4 regions of the Streptosporangium sp. CA-135522 genome follow, and region 1 is predicted to be linked to each of the others. Evidence: riboswitches for the same ligand, from Rfam matches in the RefSeq annotation. Region 1 holds a riboswitch; each other region holds the start of a gene.
The links. A riboswitch is a leader RNA that binds a small molecule or an ion and turns the genes downstream of it on or off. The one in region 1 is predicted to bind cyclic di-AMP.
Positions count from the first base shown of each region.

Region 2: another riboswitch for cyclic di-AMP. It lies ahead of ACQPYK_RS14415 (C40 family peptidase); the one in region 1 lies ahead of ACQPYK_RS37720 (coiled-coil domain-containing protein).
Region 3: another riboswitch for cyclic di-AMP. It lies ahead of ACQPYK_RS17260 (CHAP domain-containing protein); the one in region 1 lies ahead of ACQPYK_RS37720 (coiled-coil domain-containing protein).
Region 4: another riboswitch for cyclic di-AMP. It lies ahead of ACQPYK_RS39370 (hypothetical protein); the one in region 1 lies ahead of ACQPYK_RS37720 (coiled-coil domain-containing protein).

Region 1 covers NZ_CP192026.1:7,991,989-7,996,189, reverse strand. The annotation lists gene ACQPYK_RS37725 (GNAT family N-acetyltransferase) at 1-385, opposite strand, end outside; gene ACQPYK_RS37720 (coiled-coil domain-containing protein) at 706-1,629, opposite strand; cyclic di-AMP (ydaO/yuaA leader) riboswitch at 1,683-1,818, opposite strand; gene galT (galactose-1-phosphate uridylyltransferase) at 1,890-2,969, opposite strand; gene ACQPYK_RS37710 (DeoR/GlpR family DNA-binding transcription regulator) at 2,966-3,766, opposite strand; gene ACQPYK_RS37705 (HD domain-containing protein) at 3,851-4,201, opposite strand, start outside.
Region 2 covers NZ_CP192026.1:3,040,408-3,044,608, reverse strand. The annotation lists gene ACQPYK_RS14425 (M48 family metallopeptidase) at 1-772, opposite strand, end outside; gene ACQPYK_RS14420 (hypothetical protein) at 769-1,554, opposite strand; gene ACQPYK_RS14415 (C40 family peptidase) at 1,655-2,215, opposite strand; cyclic di-AMP (ydaO/yuaA leader) riboswitch at 2,253-2,411, opposite strand; gene ACQPYK_RS14410 (hypothetical protein) at 2,711-3,007, opposite strand; gene ACQPYK_RS14405 (NlpC/P60 family protein) at 3,344-4,201, opposite strand, start outside.
Region 3 covers NZ_CP192026.1:3,662,165-3,666,365, forward strand. The annotation lists gene ACQPYK_RS17255 (ABC transporter substrate-binding protein) at 1-381, opposite strand, end outside; gene ACQPYK_RS17260 (CHAP domain-containing protein) at 987-1,682, opposite strand; cyclic di-AMP (ydaO/yuaA leader) riboswitch at 1,703-1,838, opposite strand; gene ACQPYK_RS17265 (TetR/AcrR family transcriptional regulator) at 2,209-2,787, opposite strand; gene ACQPYK_RS17270 (oxidoreductase) at 2,803-3,675, opposite strand; gene ACQPYK_RS17275 (hypothetical protein) at 3,827-4,201, shown strand, end outside.
Region 4 covers NZ_CP192026.1:8,352,656-8,356,856, forward strand. The annotation lists gene ACQPYK_RS39355 (roadblock/LC7 domain-containing protein) at 1-60, shown strand, start outside; gene ACQPYK_RS39360 (hypothetical protein) at 73-444, shown strand; gene ACQPYK_RS39365 (alpha/beta fold hydrolase) at 492-1,349, opposite strand; gene ACQPYK_RS39370 (hypothetical protein) at 1,595-2,212, opposite strand; cyclic di-AMP (ydaO/yuaA leader) riboswitch at 2,435-2,583, opposite strand; gene ACQPYK_RS39375 (lytic polysaccharide monooxygenase) at 2,942-3,190, shown strand; gene ACQPYK_RS39380 (histidine kinase) at 3,212-4,201, shown strand, end outside.

The sequences.
Region 1 (4,201 bases):
ACATGACGTACAAGCCGCTGAGCTCCATCCCGGAACTGTCGGGTGAGATCTCGGCGAACCCGATGATCCGGTTGTTGGATCGGGCCACGTACAGGCCGTCGCTGCCGGCGTCGGCCTTTCTGCTCCATTCGAGGATCTTGCGGGGCGTGAGGTCGTGTCTGACGAACTCGGAGAGAGCGCTGACGTCCATCCCCGGGACCTCGGCGTAGGTGGACTGAAAAGAGGATCGGTGGGCCTGGAGGATGCCCACTCCGTCGCCCGGCCTTGCCCGGTCTATCCGCACCGAGGGCCAGGCGACGTTACCGGTGGTCGTGCTCGGGTGGCGCAGGAACCTCTCGGCGGCGCCGAAGATGCCCCTGCCGGGCCTGACGGGAATCCTAGACATCGGCGACGACCCCGTTGAGCGCGATGCCGCGGATCGGGCCGCTCGCCTTCGCCGCCACGCAGGCGACCGGCGGCGAGATGAGCGGCGGATCCGTCCGACGCGTGGCCGGCTCCCGCGGGGCCGGCCGCGCCGACGCCACGAGACGAGGCGGGCGGGCGCGTTGTGACGAGTCCGATCGGACGAACCGTGATCTTGCCATACGCCATGCCCGTTCTTGATCGTTCTGTCGGTGAGAAGACAGGTTCGCACGAACTGCCCGTGGCGTACAACTGATCACAGCAGCGCCGGAAACGAGGCCGGGGCACGGGGGAAGGGGCGGGTCAGAACATCGAGATGTGGACGTGGTCGAAGTGGTTGGCGGTGACGCCGCCGCGGTCGGACATGGCGCGCCAGCCGGTGCCGGAGTTGATGCGCTGGCGCCAGATCACGTACTTGACGCCTAGGTTGGCCCTGTTCTTGAGAGCCCAGGCGGCGATCTCCTCGCCGAGCTTGACGTGGTCCGCCGAGGGTGTCGAGCCGCCGGTGCTCATCATGAAGTCGCAGGCGCGGCCGAGCGGGTGTTCGCCGCCGTCGTTCTCGGAGCGGTAGCAACCGATCTCGTACGGCAGGGCGAAGCGCTTCTCGATCGCCTCGCGCATGATCCGGGTGCGGTCGGTGATGTTGTCGGCGCCTGCGGGGAGCTGGGGCGCCCAGCTGCCGTCGGAGCGTCGGCCGGAGCCCGTGGGGGCGAGCGCGTCGAGCTTCTCCTCGATGGCGTCGATCACCTTCTCGGCGTCTTCGCGCTGGGCCTCCACCACCCCGGCCTCCTCGCCGATCTGCTCGGTGAGCAGGGCCGCCTTCTCCGCCGCCTGCTTCTTCAGATCGCGGCTTTGGGCGAAGACCTGTAGCTGGCTGCTCTGCTGGGCGGTGAGCTGCTCCATGATCGCGGCGCCGCCCATGTTGGTGGAGAACAGCATCGAGGGCAGGGTGGTGAAATCGCTCTGGTAGCGGAGCCGGGCGATGGAGTCGACCTGCTTTTCGGCTTCGGTGTAGGCCTCCTCGGCCTTGCGCAGGTCCGCCCGGGCGGCCGTCTCGGCGGCCTGGGCCTTCTTGAGGGACGCGCGCTTGGCCGCGTAGGCCTCGATGAGCCCGTCGACCTTCTTGTTCAGCTTGGCCAGTTCTGCGCGGAGCCGGGACTCGTCCGGCTTGGGGGTCGCGTTACCCACGGTCGCCGTGCCGAAGGTGAACGCAAGGACCGAAACCATGGAAACGGCCAAAGCCGTATGGCGACGGAACGCGGGGGACAGAGCCGCCACGACTCTCCTCTCCTACCGCCTACCGGGTTAGCTGACGGGTTCGGGCTGGAGGAAGCCCTTCCACCGAAGTGGTTCACCCCAAATGCGATGGGTCCCCGGCTCCCGGGCGATGCGCCCGGAATTAGGCATATCGGACATTAGGTCCGATGTGTGAGGATGGTAGTGGTAAACCCTGAGTAACGCGACCCCAATCTGATGCTAATCAGTGATCAGTTTGTGACAACAGATCGCAAAAGATGTGCCGTCTCCTCGGGGAGGACGTCGTTCACGAACGCCCCCATGCCCGACTCCGATCCGGCGAGATATTTCAGCTTGCCCGGCGCCCGGCGGACACTGAACAGCTCCAGGTGTGCGTAGGAAAGGTCGCGACCGGCGTTCACCGGCGCCTGATGCCAGCCCGCGACGTACGGCATGGCCACGCCGAACAGGCCGTCCAGCCGGCGGAGCACGTCCGTGTAGAGCGGTCCGAACGCCGCGCGCTCGGCGGCCTCCAGTCCGCCCAGGTCGGGGACCTGGCGGTGGGGGTAGATGTGGATCTCCACCGGCCAGCGTGCCGCGGCGGGGACGAAGGCCGTCCAGTGCTCGTTGGAGGCGATCACGCGGACCCCCGCCTCGCGCTCGGCGGCGAGCACGTCGGCGAACAGGTTGCGGCCCGTTCGTTCCCGGTGCCGTTCGGCCGCGCCGAGAGACAGCTTGGTGCGCGGGGTCACGTAGGGGTAGGCGTAGATCTGGCCGTGCGGGTGGGTCAGCGTGATGCCGATCTCCGCTCCCCGGTTCTCGAAACAGAACACCTGCTCCACACCGGGCATCGCCGACAGCTCCGCCGTACGGTCGATCCAGGCCTCCATGACCAGCTCGACCTGGTCGGCGGAGAGCTCGGAGAAGGAGGAGTCGTGGTCGGAGGTGAAGCAGACCACCTCGCACCGGCCGATCCCCGGGCGGACCTCGCTCAGCCCGCCGACCTGGGAGTATTCGCCCAGCTGAGCGGAGAAGGACGGGAAGCGGTTTTCGAAGACGACGACGTCGTAGGCCGGTGAGGGGATCTCGGTCGAGTGGCCGGGGGTCGACGGGCATAGCGGGCACTCGCTGGCCGGGGGGAGGAAGGTGCGGCCCTGGCGGTGGCCGGCCACCGCGATCCACTCCTCGGTCAGCGGGTCGTAGCGCAGCTCGGAGGCCGCGGGGCGGGGCGGCAGCTCGCGCTCGTCGATCGTGCTGCGGTCGGCGTCGTCACGCCGGTCGAAGTAGAGCAGCTCGCGGCCGTCGGCCAGGTGGGTGATCGTGCGTTTCATCGGCTCAGCGCCTCGCTCTCCGGCTGCGGCTCGGTGATGATCAGCTCGCCCACCTGTGCGGTGAGCTCGTCGCGGGCCTCGTCCGACAGGCCGGAGTCGGTGATCACGACGTGGGCCTGGGCCAGCTCGGCGATCGTGCTGATCCCCACCGTCCCCCACTTGGTGTGGTCGGCGGGCACCACGAGGCGGTGCGCGGAGGCGACCAGCTCGCGGTCGGTCTCCGCCTCCAGCAGGTTCGGCGTGGTGAACCCGGCGCGGGCGTTCATCCCGTGCACGCCGAGGAACAGGGTGTCCACGTGGAGCCTGCGGATCGCCGCCACGGCCACCGGGCCGACCAGCGCGTCCGAGGGAGTGCGGACGCCGCCGGTCAGCACGACGGTGCGGTCCGTGCGGGGAGAACGGTGAAAGACGTCGGCGATCCGGATCGAGTTGGTGATCACGGTCAGGTCGGGCACGTCGATCACGAAGTGGGCCAGCGTCCAGGTCGTCGTCCCGGCGGACAGGGCGATCGCCGTGCCGGGCCGGACGAGCGCCGCGGCGTGCTGGGCGATCGCCTCCTTCTCCGCCTGCTGACGCATCGACTTGGCGGCGAATCCGGGCTCCTCCGTCGAGCCGGGTCCGGCGGCGGTGGCCCCGCCGTGCACCTTTTCCACCAGCCCGCGCTCGGCGAGCACCTCCAGATCCCTGCGAATCGTCATGTCGGATACGCCGAGCTCACGTACGAGGTCGGCGACCCTGACCCCACCACTGCTGCGCACCCGCTCCAAAATCGCCTGCTGCCGTTGTTGGGCGAGCATTGATCCACTCCTTAATCAAACAGATTCCACCAAATTATCACAGAGAGGCCAGGTGATCGGTGTTGAATCCTGGTGAATAGTCGCTCACAGGCGCTCAAGCTCGGCATGGATGTTCGCCCTGGCCGGAGCCTCCAGGTCGGCGATGCGGAAGATCACCGGTAGGTCGAGCAGCGAGCGGAGTACGGCCTCCCGGCCGCGCCGGAAGGCGTCGTCCGGCACGAAGGAGTACTCCTGGCGCACGGCCGCCGCGTAGGCCGCGTAGACCTCGGGCGGAGCGGCCAGGATCGCCAGGTCGGCGTCGCAGAGTACGGCGCCGTCCGCGTCGTCGGGCGCGGGGTCGTGTGTGAGGGTGAGCCTGACCAGCCGGGCCACGGTGGCCACCGCGTCGGCGGACAGCCCCATCTCGGGCAGCGCGCGCTCGGCCAGCCGGGCGCT
Region 2 (4,201 bases), 5.0 Mb from region 1:
GGGTCGCGCCGAGCCCGGAGACGTAGGCGTTGAGCGTGGTGGTCCGCCGGGAGGCGTCGGCGACGAGGACGTCTTCGACGGGCACGCCGTCCCGGGAGGCCATGGTGAGCAGGTCGTCGCGGAGTTGCCCGGCGGGCAGCGGCGTGAAGTCGTTGAAGAGCGGCTCGATCAGCACCGGGTAGGCGAAGGAGGCGACCATGGTCAGCGCGAACGCGCCGACGGCCGCGGGGATCCACCAGCGCCGGTAGCGGCGCGCCAGCGCGACCACCGCGAGCACCATGATCGCGATCAGCCCGGTCCTGATGCCGATGTTCTTGATCCGGTCGGCGCTCCAGGCCGGCCAGTCCTGGGTGGACAGGCCGAACTCGCGCAGGTGGATCTCCGACCACATGCCCAGCGGCCAGCGCAGGATCTCCACCGCCACCGACAGCACCAGGACGCCGAGCAGCACCCTCAGCCACCACGGCCCCCGCAGCCTGCCGACCAGCCGCGCGCCCAGCGGGGTGCTCACCAGGATCCCGGCCGCCACCAGGGTCAGGCCGAGCGAGAGGTAGGCGGGCGCGCTGAGCACGGCGTCGAAGCTCTCGGAACGGGCGATCTGGTCCGGGGTGAAGTCGCGGGCCGGGTCGGGGACGACGGGCGGCGCCGTGGGCGGCAGAGCCCGCCAGGGCGTGGTGAACGCCACGACCGCCAGCGTGACCGCTCCGAGGGCGGCCAGCGCCCATCCCGCCGCCCGGATGCCCGGGGGCGTACCGGTCGTGGTTCGCGTCATCCCAGTTCCCTTCGGAGGTGGTCCCGCCAGGCGGCGACGAGCTCCGCCTGCGACAGGCCCAGCGTGCTGCCGACATCGCTACCGTAAAGCCTCACCAGCGCCTTCTCGCCGAAGCGCTCCGCGATGTAGCGGCAGGCGAGCCAGGCCTCCTCGTAGGCTTGCGCCAGCCGAGGGACGCCGGGGGCGAAGTCGGCCGGCCCGGGAAGCCGGGTGGGCACGACGCCCGCGCGCACCTCCCGTGCGAGCTCGGCGGCGGCCTCGCGGACCCCTATCCCGGAGTCGCGGTATCCCACGTAGTCGGCGAACCCCTCCGACAGCCACATCGGCACCCTGCCGCCCCGGGTCGCGCCGGTGGCCACGTGGGTGAGCTCGTGGGCGATCACCACGTCCCGGCCGGTCTCGCTGAGCCTGGCGTAGCCCGACGGCAGGACGACCACCCGGTCGGCGGTGGCCATCGCGGCCAGCCCTCCGGTGCTCCCCGCGCCGGCGAGCGCCGCCGCCTCCGCGTCGGTGGCGGGAAAGAGGATCACCGCCCGGACCGGTCCCCAGATCCGCCCGACGGCACGGCGGGCGCGGTCGGCCCTCGACGCCAGATCCCGCAGGTTCGCCGGTGGGACGCGGTGGCCGATCACGATGGAGTGCTCGCCGCGGACGACGGTGGCGGCGCCGGGCCACGGGCCGCGCGGCTGCCGGGGCAGCGGCCCCGCCCCGGCGATCAGGCCGGCGCCCATCAGCGCCAGCATCCCGGTGAGCACGGCGCGACGCCCTCTCGGGACGGACATATGAGTCGATGCTACTCGACGGGCGTGGAGCGGCCCCGGTTCGGCCGGCATGGAGCGGCCCCGGTCATCCGTCGAGGATGGCCGGGGCCGGTTCCCTCCGTCAGCCTCCGGGGCGGACCGCTCCGGCGAAGGAGGACCTGTAGTACCCCTTCAGATTCACGATCCGGACCGTCTTGCCGCTGCTCGGCGAGTGGACCATCTTGCCCTTGCCGACGTACATGCCCACGTGGCCCTTGCCGTAGAAGAACAGCAGGTCACCGGGGCGCAGACGGCTCCAGGAGACCTTCTTCCTGACGGCGCGGTACTGGCTCTGCGTGATCCGGGGGAGAGACACGCCGGCCTTGCGCCACGCGTACTGGACAAGTCCGGAGCAGTCGAACGCGCCGGGACCGGTGGCTCCCCACCGGTACGGATCGCCGATCTGCTTCTTGGCCGCCACGACGGCCTTGCCGGCCCTCACCTTCTGCCGTGCGATCTTGCTCGTCCCGGCCTTCGCCTTGACCTTGGCCTTCGCCTTGGTCTTCGCGGTGCTTTCGGCCTGGACGGTGATCACGCTGTCCGCCGTCGCCTGTGCAGCCGTGGAGCTCAGCGCGACCGCCCCGGAGGAAGCGGTCAGGGTGAGGACGGCACCGCCGAAGGAAAGGCGGGCAAGGCGCGACAAACGGGGGTTATGCAGGGTGGTAGACAGGATTTCTCCTTGGGACTTCCACTGATGCCTACCGGGTTAGCTGACGGATTCGGGCGGGGAAGTCGCCCTACGGCATGACATATGCCGATTCACCCCTGGCCATGCTCTGAGGGCCCTTGGGTCCCCGGTTCCATGCCTCCTGGCTGCACGGATTCGGCAGGCCGCCGCGGTGGGGGTCAACCCCGCAGGGGAGCGGCGGCCAATTGGATTTCTCAGCGGAATGCCGGCCTGGAGGGCCGGCATTCGGAGCGGCGACATGGCGTGCCGCCGCGACGCCAGAAGGTACTCCGATCCTCAAATTCCGGCAAAGCAATGACAAGGAAATGAAGATCGGAAAGCGCTGTCCGTTCTTCCGTTACCCCAGCGTGATAGCCGGTTCCTTCAATCGAATATGACTCTCGTCACATTCCGTGAATGATCACCCGAAGAACACCTCTTCTGTAACATTCGTCACACTGAATTCGATCTTCAGTACCCTTCCGGCGCCCGGATCGTCGTGAGGGCCGGCCGAGAGGCGGCGGCCGTCCCGCGTCCGCGACGGTCCACGTCGCGGCCGGCCGTACGGTGGCGTCGTAGATCCGGCGGGTGGCCGGCGACTCGGCGCGCTCCGGGCTCGTCGAACCGGGTGATGGCGAGCTCGGCGAGACGGTGGCCGTCCTCGTCGAGCGCCAGTGCCCGGTTGTGCGCGGTGAGCCCGCGCACCGCGTGACCGAACCGGTCGTACTCGGCGACGGGCAGATGGCCGCCGGCCTGGATCAGCGTCATGCCCTCGACGCGGTGGGCCGTCGGCACGGTGTTGCCCGCGGCGTCCTTGGCCCAGGGCGTGTCGATCTCTCCAAGGGAACGGCTGCTTTTGCGTCAGATGTCACTTAACCCGAAAAAGCCCCAGGAAGGCAGATCCTCGCGAATACGCGGAGACCCTCACATGAGTACGCGGACGCCCCTCGAGCAGGCGGACGCCCGCACGTGAGTGCCCGGGTCCCTGCGAGAGCCTCGGTGAGGAATGCCCGATCGGACGCCGGAGATGGCCGCGTCCCGATTCCGGACCCCCGCCCCGAGATCGGCCGTCCGCCGGGACATCCGCTTCGGGCGTCCACCGGTTCAGGGGCGGACGGCTCCGACCAGACGGCCACCGTAGGAGGACAGGGGAACGACCTTGACGACGTCTCCCGTTTGGGGAGCGTGGACGATCTGGCCGTTGCCCGCGTAGAGGCCCACGTGGCCCAGGCCCGAGCTGAAGATCAGGTCCCCGGCCTGGAGATCACTCAGGGACACCTTGCGGCTGGCGCCCCAGCCCCACTGCTCCCAGGTCGTGCGAGGAAGGCTGACGCCGCCGCTGCGCCAGGAGGCCTGGACGAGGCCGGAGCAGTCCCAGCCGCCCGGGCCCGTGCCGCCGTACTGGTACGGCTTGCCGATCTGGGCGAAGGCGAAGTCCAGGGCGGCCTTGGCGTTGCCGGAGGCCGGGCCGTTGTACTTGATGCCGGCGCTGTTGGGGTCGCCGGTCCGGTAGGCACCGAGCTTGCGCAGCAGCTTGGTCTGGACCTTGACCATCTTGTCGGCCTTGGTCTTCTCCGCCGCCAGTTCGTCGCGCGTCGCGTCGGCCTCCGAGAGGGCGACCTTGGCCTTGTCGCGGTTGTCGCGCAGCGTCTTGTTCGCCGCGTCGAAGGCCTCCAGGGACTGGGCGCGGGAGGCGGACATCTGATCGACCATGGCCAGGCCGCTCAGCAGCGTGCCGAAGCTGGGCTGGCTGATCAGCCCCTCCCAGCTGCTCACTCCGCCGAGTTGGTAGGAGCTGACGGCCATCGTGACGAGCTCCTCGCGCAGCCCGGCGACCTTGGCGTTCTGACGGGCGAGGTCGCCGTTCAGCGTCTGGTACTTCTTGCGGGCCTTCTTCCACTTCTCGCTGGCCTGGTTGTATTTCTCGACGACTTTGTCAGCCTGGTCGTTGAGCTTGTCCAG
Region 3 (4,201 bases), 4.3 Mb from region 1:
GAAGAACTGCGGACGCGCCTTCATGAGACCCATCGCGCCTTCGTCCAGGGCGATGATGTCGGCCGCGCCGCTTCCGGCCTGCAGACGCTGCAGCAGCTGGGGCAGGTAGACGTCCTCGAAGCGGTCGGTGAGGTTCTGGTACTTCACCTGGATGTTCGGATGCGCGGCGTTCCACGTCTCCACGGCCTTGTCATAGCCGAAGTTCTCGCCACCGCCGAAGGTGTGCACGGTGATGGTCACCGGCTCGGCGGCCGGCGCGGAGGAGCCGCCGCCGGTCGCCGGCTTGGCGGGTTCACTCGAACCGCAGGAAGTGATCGCCAGGGCGGTGGCCGCCATCACCGCGACCGCGGCGAGCTTGCCATGCCGCTTGTTGTTCAACATTCCGGACCCCTCTCAGGTGGTCGCCCGAATCGATGGGAGGTGGCGTCGCGGATCGGTCCCCGACAAACGCGTCCGCGACGGGTTGTCCCTCAACGTGTTTTGGGAGCGCTCCCACGAAGAGTGGACGATAGGCATCCGGGACGTCAATATGCCGAAACTCAACCGTTACATCCCACCCTTTATGTGGGGACGAATAGTTATATAAGTCGACAAATCACCCAGAGGTGTGTTTGGGAGCGCTCCCATCGCAGGGGGATGCAACCGGACATTCCTTACGGCGAGGTCGTCGTTCGAGTGGACCGGGCACCGCGAAGGGCCGGCGAGCCGTGGGGGCGGGGTGCCGAGAGGCCGCGGGGGCACGGGGAGGGGGCCTGCCGGGGAGGACCGTGAGACGCGGCCGGGTGAGGACCGTGAGACGCGACTGGGGGAGGGAGGCGAGAGCGCGAGCAGGGGGCGGACGCCGAAAGGGCCCGGCTCTGATGAGCCGGGCCCTTTTTCGTGCTCCGTGCCGAGGGGGCGGCCGGTGCGTGCCGATGGATCGGCGGTGCGTGCCGAGGGGGCGGCCGGTGCGCGCCGATGGATCGGCGGTGTTGCGCGCCGGTGGATCAGCCGGCGTAGACCGGGTAGCCGTAGCCGACGACCTGGGACTTGGGCCGGACGCGCTGCTCGACCCGGCCGTTGCCGGTGTTGCCCTCGATCGTGCTGATCGTGCCGTCGCCGTTGTCCTTCTTCACGAAGCCGACGTGGTCGATCCCGCTGATGCTCTTGCCACCGTTCCAGTCGAAGTAGACGACGGCGCCGGGCTTGGCGGCGTTGCCCCAGTGGTCGTTGTTCTTGAACCACCGGGCGTGGGCGACGGTGTAGGCGTCCCAGCCCATGGTGGGACGGATGCCGGCCTGCTCGCCGACCCAGGAGACGAACATCGCGCACCAGGGGGCGTTGGCGTAGGCCCGCACGTTGCCGCCGTCACGGGCGACGGTCTCCCGGGCGCGGGGGGAGGAGACGTACCAGGACTGGAACTTCGTCCCGCCGCCCTGGGCGTTCTCGGAGACGCCGACCTGCTTGGCGGCGATGCGCAGGACCTGCGCGGCCGTGACCTTGGGCAGGCGCGCGGCCTTGGCCTGGAGAGGGGTCTCGGTGGTCTTGGAGATCTCCACCTGGGGGATGGCGACGGGGAGCTGTCCCGGAGTGTCCGCCAGGGCGGCGGGGACTGCGGCGATGCTGCCACCCAGGGCGATGGAAGCGCCCAGAACGATGCGGGTCAGGTGACGGGTCTTGGGGGTGAGGCGGTTCTTGGCCATGCGGGGGTGTGACTCCTTGCTTCGCTTCTCATTCCGCCTACCGGGTTAGCTGACGGGTTCGGGCTGGGAAGTGCCCTACGGCGCGCAAAGGCGCCGATTCACCCCAAGAACGTGGTTCCCCGGTTCCGCGACTCGCGGATTCGGCGGCCGTGCTCACCGGGCGGAGTGATCCACTCCGATGCGACACGGTCGGGCAATGTGTTGGTAACGCGTAGACCTGCAAAGACCTAGGCGTTCACCAGGAATGACTAGAAGCTACGTGAAACGGACAAACGATTACAAGTGGGACACATTGCCTTGGCTTGGGAATGCGTCCGAATCGAGGGGGAAGACTTGGTCTTTCCCAAGATCACTCCGCTCGCTCCCGGCGTCCGGGAGGAGACCGGAAACGCCGAGGCGCACGGCCTTTCCGCGAGGAGACGAGGGAAAAGTGCGCCGCCCGACTCCCTCCTCGTCCCCCGGTGTTCGTCATCAACGTAGATCTTTTCCCCAAGAGGGGTTTTACCTGCGAAAACGCTCGCTTCGATCAGTGTTTCGTCGCGGACCAGGCATGGATCAGCGGCAGCAGCACCCGGTCGACCGTCTCCTCGGCGAAGGCCTCGTCGAGCGGCTTTCCGAGGATGAGCAGCCGATGCCAGACCAGGGCCTCGGTGACCCTCCTGATCTCGCCGGGCTCGATCCTTTCCGGTAGTTCGCCCCGCTCGCGGGCGCGGTCGAGCAGCGGGGTGGTGCCGGTGATGTCGGGGCGGGGCACGTGCTCGCGCAGGGCGGCCGCCAGGTCGGGCGTGGTGAGCAGTGCGGGCAGCAGCCCGAAGACGAGGCTGTGCCTTTGCTCCAGGGTCCGGCAGAACCCGGCCACCACCGCCGTCAGGTCGCCGCGCATCGACCCGGTGTCGGGCGGCGGCGCGACGTCGATCTCCAGATGGTTGCAGACCAGGTCGACGACCAGCGCTTCCTTGCCCGGCCAGCGGCGGTAGATCGTGGCCTTGCTCGCGCTGGCGCGCTTGGCGATCTGGTCGACGGACATGCGGTCGAACCCGACTTCGGAGAGCAGTTCCATGGTCGCGTCGAGAATCGCCCGCTCCCGGCTGGGATCGAGACGCAAGGTGCCTCCGATGGGCTACGAGTGCCGTGTGATCGTCTTGAATCGTACGCCCGTGAGCTCCTCCGAGGTCTCCCACAGCCGCCGGGCCACATCCTCCTCCAGTGCCTTGGGGGAAGGGGTCAGCGTCTTCGGGCCCGGACCGATGAACTGGCCGCCGGTCACCTCGGTGGAGGTGGCGGCGTAGAGGGAGGGGATCGCGCCCTTGAGCGGAGGCTGCAGCGCCAAACGCATGAGGGCGTTGACCGGCCTGGTGAGCACGCCCAGCTTCATGATGCCGGTGGCCGTCGCACCGGGATGAGTGGCCACGCTGAGCAGCCGCCCCTCCGCTCTGCGCTGCAGCTCCAGCGTGAACAGCAGGTTGGCGAGCTTCGACCTGCCGTAGGCCGAGAACCGCCCGTAGCGGCGTTCGAGGCCCAGGTCGCCGAAGTCGATCCGGCCCAGGCCGTGCGCGTCGCTGGAGACCGTGACCACCCGGGCGCTCGGCCGGGCGAGCAGGTGCGGCAGCAGCAGCCCGGTCAGGGCGAAGTGACCCAGGTGGTTGGTGCCGAACTGCATCTCGAACCCGTCGGCGGTGGTCCGCCGAGGGATCATGCCGACTCCCGCGTTGTTGACCAGTATGTCGAGGGGCCCGTCGAAGGCGGAGGCGAACGCCCGCACCGAGCTCAGATCGGCCAGGTCCAGCCGTCTCCACTCGATTCGCGCGTCCGCGACCCGCAGGCGGATCGCGGACGTCGCCGCCTCTCCCCTGGCCCGATCCCGTGTGGCCACGATGACCCGCGCACCGTGCCCGGCCAGGTGCAGCGCGGTCGGGAGTCCGATGCCGCCACCGGCGCCGGTGACCACCGCGGTGGTGCCGGTCAGGTCGGGGATGTCGTCCGGGGTCCACATGGCTCGCTCCTCTGAGGCGTGAGGCAAGGTGTACGAAACCGTTCCGTACACCACGGTAGATCGTCCTGGATCAGATGCGCAAGTGGGCGTATTCGGGTGTTCACCCACAGTTCCCGGGCGTGTAAGACATCCCGGTTACGGTGAGGCAGTCGTGAACGGGTCATCGCCCGGCGTGGAGCACGGTCGAGACCACGCGCGGGAGCAGGGTTCGGCCGTTGCCTGGGTGGAGTCCCCGCTGCAGATGCTCTGCGCCGTGGAAGCCCACCACGCCGGGCTGCTCGGCCCACGTGCCCGAGTGGTGCCCCGAGCGGGCCTGCGTCCGCTCCTGATCACCCGCCGTGAGATCTCCCGGCTCGGCCCGCCCGGCGGGCTGGAGCTGGCCGCTCCCGAGCCTGAGATGCCCAGGCCCCGCCGGGGCACGACCTGGGCGGTCGGCGACGCCTTCTCCGGCAAGGTGCAGTTCGGCTGGCTGACCGCCCTGCCGGGCCGCATCGTGATCGTCGACGACGGCCTGGCCACCATCAGG
Region 4 (4,201 bases), 360 kb from region 1:
GGCCGTAAGACGGCGGCGAACCTGGCCGCCATCACGTCCCGCACATCGACAACCCCGTGATCGGAGACAGGTATGGGCAACATGGACATCTCTCTCAAGGAGATGATGGCGATCGACGGCGCCCTCGGCGCGGTCGTCGTGGACTACAACAGCGGCATGGCGCTGGGCGCCCTCGGCGGCTCCAAGGACCTCGATCTCCAGGTCGCCGCGGCCGGCAACACCGAGGTCGTCAAGGCCAAGTTGCGGACGATGGAGTCGCTGGGCCTCAAGGACGGCATCGAGGACATCCTCATCACGCTCGGCAGCCAGTACCACGTGATCCGTCCGATCACCGGCAGGGGCGGCAAGGGGCTCTTCCTCTACCTGGCACTCGACCGGACCCGGGCCAACCTGGCGCTCGCGCGGCACAGCCTGCGCGGCATCGAGGAGAAGCTCGAAATCTGATCCTCCGGTACGGCTTGCGCCCCGGGAGGCGCAAGCCGTACCGGAGCTCAACGCTCGGCGGCGGTGAGCTCGTCGATCGCGCCGACGATCTCGGGCCAGAGCGGGCACGGCAGGTCGTGGCCCATCCCGGGAAAGGTGATCAGCCTGGCGCCGGGGATCGCCTCGGCCGTGGCGATGCCGCCGGACAGCGGCACGAGCTGGTCGGCCTCTCCGTGCAGCACGAGGGTGGGCACCGTGAGTTCCTTCAGCAACGGCGTGCGGTCGCCGGAGGCGATGATCCCGGCGAGCTGCCGGCCCGTCCCGGCCGGATCGTAGGACCGGTCGTAGCTCAGCCCGGCGACCTGGGCGATCCGCTCGCGATCCAGCGGGAATCCCGGCGAGCCGATGACCTCCCAGGCCGCCACCGACTGCCGGATCGCGCTCTCCCGGTCGCGCGCGGCCGGCGACATGAGCACCGCCATCGCGGCCTCGGTGGGCGGGGCGGCCTGCGGGCCGGGGGTGGACATGATGGAGGTGAGAGTACGCACCCGGCGCGGGTGTCGGATCGCCAGTGTCTGGGCGATCATTCCTCCCAGCGAGGCGCCCACCACGTGGGCGGACTCCCAGCCGAGCGCGTCGAGCAGGCCGGCGGTGTCGTCGGCCATGTCGTCCAGCAGGTAGGGGACCTGCCCGTCCCCGCCGAAGGCGGGCACCGGGACGCCGTTCAGGTGGGTGGACTCGCCGGCGTCCCGGTTGTCGAACCGGACCACGTGGTGCCCGCGGTCGGCGAGCAGTTCACAGAGCTCGTCGTCCCAGTGGATGAGCTGGGCGCCGAGACCCATGATGAGCAGAAGCGGGCGGTGCTCGGGCGAGCCGAAGGTCTCGTAGGCGATCTCGATGCCGTTCGCGGGAGCGCGCAGGATCATGGCGCTCCCACCGCGCCGGTCATGGCGGATACCGTTCCGGTCATGGCAAACAGAATGACATTCGGTATAAACGAGAGCAAGAGCGGACGCCCTGGGCGGGCGTCCGCTCTCGCTTGTCACCAGAAGGCGGAAGGGGGATGCACGGGAGTCCCTCCAGGGGAAGGGGAGAGGGGGGAGGGACTCTCGTGGAGGAGGCGCCGGGGCTTTCGGCCCTTGCGGCGGCCCGCCCGACTACGCGATGACGATTACTTGTCGACGACCGTCGGCGGGGTGGCCGGGTTGTGGTCGATGCGGCCCCACGCGCCCGCGGAGAAGGGCACCGGGTAGTTCTTCTTGCCCGGGCCGTTGCCCCACTTGGTGATGACGTAGTCGACCTTGATGTGACCCATGCCGCCGTTGCCGTCCACGCCCAGGGTGTCGGCGTTGAACGTGCCGCCGGTCAGGTCGGCGAAGGACTTGGCGTCCAGGTCGATCATGACGCCGCTACTGGAGGGCACGCCGGGACCGCGGTCGCCGACGAAGAACTTGGCCTTCTTGCCCTTGTAGACCACGTAGCCCTCGGTCATCAGGGGCCAGCTCGGGCTGGCGATCATGCCCTTCTGCATCGGCTTGCCGCTCGCGGGCAGGCCGGTGTCACCGGCGCGGCCGGAGGAGTCGTCCCAGAAATAGGAGGCCTTGGTCGAACCCTTCAGGAGGGCGACCTCGGAGCCGGAGGTGGAACCGGACTCGGAGCCGGGGGCGGGGGCGGAGACGTCTGCGGAGGCGGGGAGCGCCGAGACGACGCCCGCGGAGGCGAAGACGCTCGCACCCAGGAGGGTGGCGGCGAGGAAACGGTTCTGGCGCAGGCCAAGGGAGAAACGCATGGGAAGAAAAGACTCTTTCGCGAGGGAACGGGAGGCCGCGCACGCCGACAGGGGGGCGCGGGCGGGATAGGCGCTCACAGGGTCAAGGTGCGTAGCCGGGAAGACCGGGCGCTACGCGGAGCGCTGTGGGTGCGCCGCGTTCGGACGCGGCGAGGAAGCCTTAGTTGACCGGTGTGAACGAGGTCGACACCGACAGGAAGTGGGCGAAACGCCCCATTAGTGATCTCCTCTCCATCTCGTCTACCGGGTTAGCTGACGGATTCGGGCGGTGGAGTTGCCCTACCGCCGCACGCTCGCGGCGGATTCACCCCAAGAAGTGGGTCCCCGGTTCCCGCGACCCTGAGGCCTGCGGGATTCGACGTCGGCCGGCCGCTCCTTCCGTTGAAGGGCAGGTCGCCAACCGATCACAAATAGGACACTACACGCATTCAGTGACAAAGCAAAACAAAACCCATGAAAACCCCAGAAGATCTACCTCGTCTACCAAGAAAGCGCCATTGGCCAAGCCTTGATCATGCCCGGAGAGGCCGTTGACTTCGCTGGAACCATTAGGAAGGTTACCTGGAAGCTTTTCGGTGATCATGCCTTTGACCTGCGTATCCTTACTTCTTAACCGCCGAAGAGGACTGCTCGACGAACGAGCGAGAGATAGCTGTGATCGCGGTGGCGACCAGCGCGCCGGCCCTTCTCCCGACGATGTTCTTTGCCTCCGCATATGCCAATCGATCGATGGAACCCCCGATCAGCCGGGTCTACGCCTGTTTTCCGGAGGATTCGGAGACGCCCGGATACACCCGCGTGCAAAGCCGCGGTCACGACCGGCGATATCCAGCCGCTGGACGGCTGAACGAGATCAATATCGCCAACGCCGGAGGCGGGCACCGCGAGCTCGTCCCTGACGGCCGGCTCTGCGGTGCGGGACGCGCCGAACACCGGGCGTTCGGGTGGACGCCGCGTGACGCTCGCGACCATGGGTGACGTCGGCAGTAGCGTGGGCCTGTGCTGATCGCCCTCGGTTGCGCGGTGCTCCTCGCGATCCTCTACGCGCTGGCGGTGTACGGCACGGCCGGGCCGGCGGCGATCGGAGCGGTCGCCGCCACACTGGCCGTCGCCCTCGTGGTCGTCATGCACGGAGGGAGTCTCCAGAACTCCGCCGGAGCAGGAGGGCTCACGGCGGGCGGCGCAGCGATGGCGTGGGCCATGGGACGTTCCCGCCGCCGCCGCAGGGCCGGCCGTGCGGCGCTCGCCGCCTACCGAGCCGCCGCCGAGGCCGTGCCCCGGCTGGCCGCCACCGCCGAACGCGACCGTCTCGCCGCCGAACTCCACGATGTGGCCGCCCACCGGCTCACCGGAATCGTGGTCGCCTCGGCCGCCGCCCTCCGTCTCGGCGACCCGAGCCTCACCGCCGAGGCCGTCACCCACGCCGCCGACGCGGGCCGCCAGGCCGTGGCCGAACTCGACCGCCTCTGCGCCCTCGATCGCCGCGGCCGTGCCCTCGCCCTCGGTGACATCGACACCCTCCTCATCGGCCGTCCCGGCGTGACCTACCACCGCACGATCGTCACCGCGCCGCCCGAACTCGCCGCGGTCGCCTTCCGCGTGGTCCGCGAGGCCCTGACCAACGCGATGCGCTACGCCACCGGCGCCGTCGTCCACGTCCGGGTGGAAGCCGTCCACGACGCCTCGGCGGCACCGGCCGCCACCGGCTCGGTGCTCGCGCCGGCCACCGGCCCGGGGGGCGCACCCGTTATCGCCAGCTCCCCGGCGGCGGGGGGTGCCACCGATCCCGTCACACCGGCTCCTGTCACACCGGCCGCCACCGGCTGGCTGACGGTGACGGTCACCGACAACGGCGGCCCGGCGACCGTCTCCGGCCTGGGCGCGGGCACCGGCCTCGCCGCACTGCGCCATGCCGTCGGCGCCCTCGGCGGCACTCTGCACGCCGGCCCGCACGCCGGCCAGCACATCCACACCGGCCCGCGTGCCGGT